Regions from separate parts of the Fictibacillus sp. NPDC058756 genome, predicted to be linked through region 1. Evidence: a T-box and tRNA genes for the amino acid it is inferred to sense, from the RefSeq annotation. Region 1 holds a T-box; the other holds one or more tRNA genes.
The links. The T-box of region 1 lies ahead of ACFW35_RS06290 (valine--tRNA ligase). A T-box ahead of a tRNA ligase gene usually reads a tRNA of that ligase, here a tRNA-Val.
Positions count from the first base shown of each region.

Region 2: it encodes a tRNA-Val, which carries the amino acid that the T-box ahead of ACFW35_RS06290 (valine--tRNA ligase) is inferred to sense. The anticodon was not compared.

Region 1 is NZ_JBHYPU010000001.1:1,266,909-1,271,341, forward strand. Features, by position in the region: gene ACFW35_RS06275 (hypothetical protein) at 1-272, shown strand, start outside; gene ysxE (spore coat protein YsxE) at 269-1,333, shown strand; gene ACFW35_RS06285 (hypothetical protein) at 1,368-1,562, opposite strand; T-box leader at 1,730-1,956, shown strand; gene ACFW35_RS06290 (valine--tRNA ligase) at 2,004-4,433, shown strand, end outside.
Region 2 is NZ_JBHYPU010000001.1:2,228,898-2,233,330, reverse strand. Features, by position in the region: gene ACFW35_RS11210 (GNAT family N-acetyltransferase) at 1-339, opposite strand, end outside; gene ACFW35_RS11205 (YjcG family protein) at 345-860, opposite strand; gene ACFW35_RS11200 (alpha/beta hydrolase) at 920-1,651, opposite strand; gene ACFW35_RS11195 (phosphatidylglycerophosphatase A family protein) at 1,790-2,347, shown strand; tRNA gene ACFW35_RS11190 (tRNA-Val) at 2,556-2,631, shown strand; gene ACFW35_RS11185 (short-chain fatty acid transporter) at 2,787-4,112, opposite strand; gene ACFW35_RS11180 (CotD family spore coat protein) at 4,291-4,433, shown strand, end outside.

The DNA.
Region 1 (4,433 bases):
GGCTGGAACACAATTCACCCTTGTCATTAAAAATGCTTCTGTCTGAAATTGATCGTATATTCCCATTACATGGTGATCATGGGTTACTATTGTTAGCCGAAATTACAACACCTTGGGAACTAACTGAATGCCTGAATCGATTAGACAATACCAGTTTAGAAAAGATGGTTGAAGGCATGAACATGTACGAAGCCATTTGGGATGCAAACCGGACTTTTCTTAAAACAGTTACTGAATGGTTTGATGAAAACAGAAGGAAGGTGGCCCTATGACAACGGAAAAGGAAACACTAAATTACGGGCCCGTCCTTTTTCATTATGATCTATTTCCTGAAAAGCTTGAACGTCACGGAAAAGTAAAGAAGGTCATAACGAAAAGAGGAACTTTTGCACTTAAAGAAGCAGAGATGAACGAGGAAGAACGAAGCTGGTTCACACATGTTATTCAAAGGCTTTCAGAAATTGGTTTCCATCAGGTAGTACCATTGTATCCAACCAAATTTGGTGACTATACCGTTCAGCTTGGACCAAAAACCTACTACCTCATGCCATGGTTTGCATCTGATGAGAGAAATGAAAGAGCAAAGGATGAAGTGCTGCTTGATCATCTTGGCAAAGTGCATGCTCTGACACTCAAAGAACAGGACTTTTCAAATGAAGTCGTCGAACATTCTTATCAATATTTAATGAACAGATGGGAAAACAGGCAGTTTGAAATGGAAAGGTTTACGGAGGAAGCTGAACAAAAAACGTATATGTCTCCTTTTGAATTAACCTATTTAAGCCATTTTCATCAAATAATGAGAATGACTGAAGAAGCCAAAAGAAGATTAAAAGACTGGTACGATACTTGTCAGCGTGAAAAACGATATAGAAGTGTCTTATGCCATGGCAAGGTTTCCCGTAATCATTTGATATTTAATCCTACTGGGGAAGGTCATCTGCTGAACTTTGAAAAAGCTGTGCTGGACACACCTGTAAGAGATTTGGCTGTATATTTTCGGAGAGCTGCACATCAGAGAGACTGGGCGATTGAAGAAGGTAAGTTATTATTGGATTTATATGAGAAACATGTACCGCTTTTAAATGAAGAACGAGGATTATTAATCAGCTACTTATCATATCCAGAGCCAGTATTTAATACAGTTGATTTATACTGCAGCAAAAGAACTCAATATTCTCAAATCGAATTGGTGCACAGGCTTGAGAGCAGGATAAGAGCGATGAAAAAAATACGAGATTTTTGTGATGCTATTATGATGGCTCCTCCGCCAGCTCTTGAAGAAAATGCACCAAATAAAATTCATATAAATAATGAAGAAGATCACATATAGCAACATATATGTGATCTTCTTGTTTAGTTTGATCTTAAAATAGTTCATAGGCACTACCAAAATGCAGTGCAAGGAGAATTAAAATAATGAAAAAATCTACAGCTGAAGGAAATAATAAAGTCCGGATCAGCTGAAAGATAATAAGCGGCACTGTTAATTGTCCAATTGTGTTTTTAACGGTTAAAAGCCAGCCAGGAAAGCGGGCTTTCCTAAAATATCTCCGAGCCAAGAAGAAGCCCCCCCATTCGCCTCTTTTTTATAACTTATGCATCGGGTTTGAAGACGTGAAAGACGGGCTTCACCATATTTATTTTTCTGCATAGAATAACTTTTACAAGTTAAGGTTATCCTATTGACTAAAATTAGCACTCTTGTATAAAATATAATCAGATTCTATATTGTGCGTAGACAGGGAATAGTACAAATGCAACACCTTTTAGAGAGAGGGTTCATCTGCTGAAAGAATCCTTAAGGCCAGTTGGTTGGAAGTCGCCCTTGAGCATCTTCTTTGAACGATGAAGTAGAAGAAGACGGTAAATCCGTTATCGATTAAGAGTACAGCAGGTTATTTGAACTTGCCGTAAATTAAGGTGGTACCGCGGAAAAGTCCTTTCGTCCTTTAAGACGATTGGGCTTTTTGTGTTTTTTAGCAATAAAAGGAGGAGAAATGATGACGAACGAACAGAAAGAACTGACGATGCCGACTAAGTACGATCCAAAGGCAACAGAAGAAAACCGTTATGAATTCTGGCTGAAAGGTAAATTCTTTGAAGCAAAAGGGAACAAAGAGAAAGAGCCATATACGATTGTAATTCCCCCGCCGAATGTAACAGGAAAGCTTCACCTTGGTCATGCTTGGGATACTGCACTGCAGGATATTCTTACGCGTACAAAACGCATGCAAGGCTATGATGTTTTATGGCTGCCTGGAATGGATCACGCAGGTATTGCAACTCAAGCTAAGGTTGAAGGAAAGCTTCGTGAAGAGGGAATTTCGCGCTATGATCTTGGCCGTGAAAAGTTCCTTGAGAAATCATGGGAATGGAAAGGGGAATATGCTGATTTTATCCGCCAGCAATGGGCTAAGCTTGGTCTTGGGTTAGATTACTCCCGTGAACGTTTTACATTAGACGAAGGGCTTTCAGAAGCAGTAAAAGAAGTATTTGTAACGTTATACGAAAAAGGTTTGATCTATCGCGGAGAATACATCATCAACTGGGATCCCCAAACCAAAACAGCACTTTCTGATATAGAAGTTATTCACCAGGACGTTCAAGGTGCTTTCTATCATATGAAATATCCTCTTGCAGATGGTTCTGGACATATTGAAGTAGCTACAACTCGTCCTGAAACAATGCTCGGTGATACAGCTATCGCAGTACATCCGAAAGATGAACGCTATCAGCACCTAATCGGCAAGAAAGCAATCTTGCCAATTGTGGGACGTGAGATTGAAATTGTTGGCGATGATTACGTAGATATGGAATTTGGTTCAGGTGCAGTCAAAATTACACCTGCTCATGATCCGAACGACTTTGAGATAGGAAACAGACATGATCTTGAACGTATCCTGGTAATGGACGAAGGCGGAAAGATGAACGAAAACGCCGGAATATATCTAGGGCTTGACCGTTTCGAGTGCCGAAAGCAGATTGTAAAAGACCTCCAGGATCAAGGAGTTCTGTTTAAAATTGAAGAACATATGCATTCGGTTGGACACTCTGAAAGAAGCGGTGCTGTTGTAGAGCCGTACTTATCTACACAATGGTTCGTAAAAATGAAGCCGTTAGCAGAAGAAGCGATCAAGCTTCAAAACAGCGAAAACAAAGTTAATTTCGTTCCAGATCGGTTTGAAAACACGTATATGCGCTGGATCGAAAACATCCGTGACTGGTGTATTTCACGCCAGCTATGGTGGGGACACCGTATCCCGGCATGGTTCCATAAAGAAACAGGTGAAATCTACGTTGGAAAAACAGAACCTAGTGACCCTGAAAATTGGGATCAGGATACAGATGTTCTAGATACATGGTTCTCATCAGCTCTTTGGCCATTTTCAACAATGGGATGGCCGGATGAAGAATCGGCTGATCTTAAACGCTACTTCCCTGGCAATGTGCTTGTAACGGGATATGATATTATTTCATTCTGGGTATCAAGAATGATTTTCCAATCGCTTGAGTTCACTGATCAAAAGCCATTTAATGATGTTTTAATTCATGGACTTGTTCGAGATTCTGAAGGGCGTAAGATGAGTAAGTCACTTGGAAACGGTGTAGATCCGATGGATGTTATCGAAAAATACGGTGCAGATGCACTAAGATTCTTCTTAACAACCGGAAGCTCTCCTGGAAACGACCTTCGATTCTATTGGGAAAAAGTTGAGTCTACTTGGAACTTTGCAAATAAAATTTGGAACGCATCCCGTTTTGCACTTATGAATATGGATGGTATGCAATACGATGAGATTGATTTGAGCGGCAAAAAGTCACTTGCTGACCAATGGATCTTGACACGCCTGAACGAAACGTCAGAAAACATTACAAGACTCATTGATGCTTATGAATTTGGAGAAGTTGGACGCCTTCTTTATAACTTCATCTGGGATGATTTTTGTGACTGGTATATCGAGATGGCAAAGCTTCCGCTATATGGGGAAGATGAAGAAGCTAAGAAAACAACTCGTTCTGTTTTGGCTTATGTTCTTGACCAGACACTTCGATTGCTTCACCCGTTCATGCCGTTTATTACAGAAGAAATCTGGCAGCATCTGCCACACGAAGGTGAATCTATCACTGTTGCCTCTTGGCCGGTAAAACGAGATGACCTTCATTTCCCAGAAGCTGCAAACGAATTTGCTCTTGTAACGGAAGTGATCCGCTCTGTTCGTAACATCCGCTCAGAAATGAACGTTGCACCGAGCAAGCAGATCGAACTTCAAATCAAGCCAAAAAATAAAGAGATTTTAAAAGCTCTTGAGTCAAACCGCAACTATTTAGTACGTTTTTGCAACCCGAGCGAGCTTTTGATTTCTGATGAAATCTCAGCACCAGAAAAAAGCATGAGTACCGTTTTAACTGGTCTCGAAATGTATCTCCCT
Region 2 (4,433 bases), 960 kb from region 1:
GTCTTCTGCTTGAATTTGTGCATATAATATAAGGCTTGGAAAAGATTGATCTTTTGCAATCTGTTCCATAGCTCTCATCAATTCTTCACCTAATCCTTTTTTTCGGTGTGATGAAAGGATGCAAACCCGTTCAACTTTACCTTCACCCTTTACATCGCGAAGTCTGGACGCTCCAACAGGCTTGCTGTTTTCATCGTACAACACAAAATGAACAGCGGAATCTTCAAACTCATCGATTTCTTCGCTTTCGTCAATTTGCTGTTCACGTACGAAAACATCTCTTCTAACTTCTAATGCATCTTTGTAGCCTTCTTCATCAGATGTATACTTTTTAATCAAACCTTTTAGACACCCTTTCCAAGACGAAACGTTTCATATACTGTCCAGTATCCATTCTCCAGCTGGTATAGAAGCTGGAAGCGATCGATTCGTTCTTCGTGTTCAATGTCAATCATACGAAGACGCTCCAAGACATCTGAATGCTCTTCGTCAGAGAGCTTTTGCCCCAATGTTAGATGGGGAACGAAATTATAAGGCTGCTGGTGTTCAAGCGGACCTGAGTACAGCTGATCATGCAGTGACTTTAATTCTTCAGCTTCGTTTACTTTTAGGTAGATTGCATTATTAACAGGATGGAAGGAGCCCACCTTGTTAATCTTTATTGAAAATGGATTAATGTTCTGAGCAACAGATGAGATATAGGAAATCTGATCCTGAAGCTCTTCTTCAGTCGCCTCAAATGGTTCCTTTAACGTGATGTGAGGTGCGATAAGGGCATAGTGTGGATCGTACCTTTTTCGGTAGGAATTTACTTTGTCTTGAAGATTTTTTGATGGAAAAATTGCAATACCATATTTCATAATTCTTCCTCCCTCATCTTTTGAAATAGTATACCAAATATTCTTTTTATTTCCCACAGTTAGCGATTATTGTAAAGAAACGTTAATGCGGGGACTAAATCTTTTTGCCAGTTTACCCAAAGATGATTACCCTGAAACTCCGAGTATTCATAATCCAGTGCAAAATTGTTTAGCAGCTTGTTCATCCTGCGGTTTGGTGCAAGGAAATCTTTTGTTATTCCTTCGGGATTTGTGAAGCTATGTTCTTCATCTCCGATGGAATGATAGATCGTTAATGTTTGCATTTGTTCAATAGATTCAACGGTTTGCAGCAGTTCTTCTGGAATATAAGGAGATTGCACAATCACTTTTCCAAAGGTGTTCGGATATAAAAGACTAAGTTTCATAGCAACATATCCGCCAAGTGAATCCCCGATTAATCCCATGCCTGCACCTAGCTGTAATGTGTTAAATTTCTCATTTAGATAAGCTGTTAATTCATATGCCATAAATCGAATATAATTCTCGTGTTTTTCACCTGTTGGATCATATTTTGCTTTTCTGTCTTCAATTCCTTTATGGTTCACACCAATAATAATAAAATCTTCTATTTGGTCTTCTTCCATCAAGCGGTCAGCCGTTTTTGCCAGCTTTCCTAATTGAAAATAATCCCTGCCATCCTGTGCAATTAATATTGGATATTTTACTAGTGGAGTAAACCGTGAAGGAAGATAGATTAGTAAATCTATTGATTCATCTAAATATTTGCTTTGTATTTTATCGTCTGTAATGGAACCTTTAAGAATGGCCATAAACGGACCTCCTTTTCTGACATCATATTAAGTAAAAGCGTTTTCATTCGGCTCGTATAATTGTAACATATAATGCTATAATGAAAGAATCAATACGAATGACGATTAATAGTGAACATAAAGATGAGGTGAAGTCTGTTGAAAAATAGAGTGCACAGCAGGGAAGTCGAAGCGGCAGCTAGAAGGCTGCTGATTGAAAGAGGCGTCACCATTCCTGAGATCGCAGAAATCGTTTATGAAATGCAAATTCCATTTTCACCGGGACTGACTAAAGAAGAATGCATTGAGAGCGTCGATGCAGTCTTAATGAAAAGAGAAATTCAGCACGCTATTTTAGTAGGTGTAGAACTCGATATATTGGCTGAGCAAAAAAAGCTATCAGAACCTTTGCAGAGTATCGTAGAACAGGATGAAGGTTTGTTCGGAGTGGATGAAACGATCGCCCTCGGCGCTGTATTTGGATACGGAAGCATCGCTGTTACGACGTTTGGCCACTTGGATAAATTTAAGATGGGCATCATTCAAAAGCTCGATACGAAGATAGCAAACGGAAAAGTTCATACTTTCCTGGATGACCTGGTTGCAAGCATCGCAGCCAACGCCTCAAGCCGCCTTGCACACAGACTTCGCGATAAGCAGGAGCGACTGACAGCTGAAGAAATTGCACAGCATGAAAATGAAGAAAAAATAGGTTGATATAGGAGCCTCCGCGTTGGCGGAGGTTTTTTGCATACTTTTCAGCGAAATTTGAAGGCTCATAAAATCTGTTGAAGGATCATAAATTTTTTGAAGGATCATAAAAGTGAATGAAGGCTTATAAATGTTTTTCAGGCTGATAAAGTCAATTTTTTATTGACAGACTAGTTGCCCTGTCGTATATTTTTAATTGTTCCGTAAAAACAGAGATCCGATAGCTCAGCTGGGAGAGCGCCACCTTGACAGGGTGGAGGTCGGGGGTTCGAACCCCTCTCGGGTCACCATACATAACATAGTCATTTCAACCCTTTTGATTGTTTTCAAGAGGGTTTTTATATTTTTAAAGAATAGAATCGGTTCAAAATCTATTCTTTGTTCCAAAACTAATCAAAAAAAACTCCTTGGAACCAAGGAGTTTTCTCGTAAATGAACGTACTTGTTATAGTAGCAGGAAAGCACCAGAAATAAATACTCCTGTAATAATCATGATGACCAGTCCGTATCCCATTATGTCTTTTGCTTTCAAGCCTGCTATTGCAAGGGCAGGGAGAGCATAGAACGGCTGAATCATGTTTGTCCATGCATCCCCCCAGGCTACTGCCATTGCTGTTCTAGACATGGAAACGCCAAGATTTTGAGCTGCTTCAAGCATAACAGGTCCTTGAACAGCCCATTGGCCCCCGCCGGATGGGACAAAAAAGTTAACAAGTCCTGCACTCCATAATGTGAATAAGTGAAATGTATGTTCATTTGAAATAGAGATAAATGAATTTGCCAAAATGGCAACCAGTCCTGAAGAAGTAACGATACCCATTAAACCAGCATAAAAAGGAAATTGAATAATAATGCCGCTAGCATTTTTTACAGATTCGGTAACCGCTTTCAAAAATTGCATTGGTGTTTTATGTAATAGAATTCCTATAAAGAGGAATAAGAAGTTAACGATATCAAGATTTAATGCAAACCCATTTTTAACAAAATAGTAAATTAAAAAGGAGATGCCCAGTAAACCGACTAATAGAGAGAGTAGTTGACTATTTTCTAAACGGTCAGCAGGAGTTAACTCTGCTTTTTCCCCACTCACTGCTTCTAGTGCATGGTCTTCTTTAAGCAGTTCAGGATCGATTACGAAAGCCGCATCTTTTGATGGTACCATAAGCCGGTTAATAATAGGTACTAACAGAAATAGGCCGGCTAGAATGATAAAATTAAAAGTAGAAAAAATAGTTTCGCTTGTTGGCACAACTCCAATCAGTTTTTCGGTAAAGTGTCCAGGTGTTGCGATAGTTAATACAACCGATCCAGAAAGTCCGCCGCTCCAAATAATAAACCCGCTATAAGCACTTGCGATTAATAGGCGGTAATCAACACCCTTTACTTTCTGAGCAATTTCTTTTGCAAATAAAGCACCGATAATTAAACCAAACCCCCAATTGATCCAACATGCAACAAGGGCGACTACTGTAACAAGAACAATTGCCTGTCCAGGTGATTTTGGTAGCTTCGCCAAACTTCCCATCAATTTTTTAAAAAGAGGGCTGCTTGCCATTACATGTCCGGTTACGAGTATTAAGACCATTTGCATTGAGAATGTTAATAAACTCCAGAAACCGCCACCCCAATATTCAAGGACCTGTATTGGCGTGCTCTTTGTAAATAGCAGCGCAAGTCCAGATACAAAAAACGTGAGCAGAATGACTAATAAAAATGGATCTGGCATATACCTTTGCATCAATTTGTTTGAAAAAGAAATCAGCAGCTTCATTTCATCTCTCTCCTCTTCTTAATGTATGAAATATAAATAAAAATTCATTTGTGTAATTTCGATTTATTTCTACAATTTCCTCTTTTTTGTTTATGAGTAAATTGGACGAACTTTTTAAGTCGTCCTACATAAAATATAGAGAAATGTGATTTAAGATTTTTGAAAGGAGAAGTCTTTTTTGTTTAAACGCCCTCGAATTTTCCCTAAAAAGGGAATGGGAATGCCTGCAGCAGCTGCTGGCGCAATGGGAATGGGTCCAACAATGGGTGCCATGGGGATGGGACCGGTAATGGGAGCTATGTCGCAAATGCCTCAAATGGG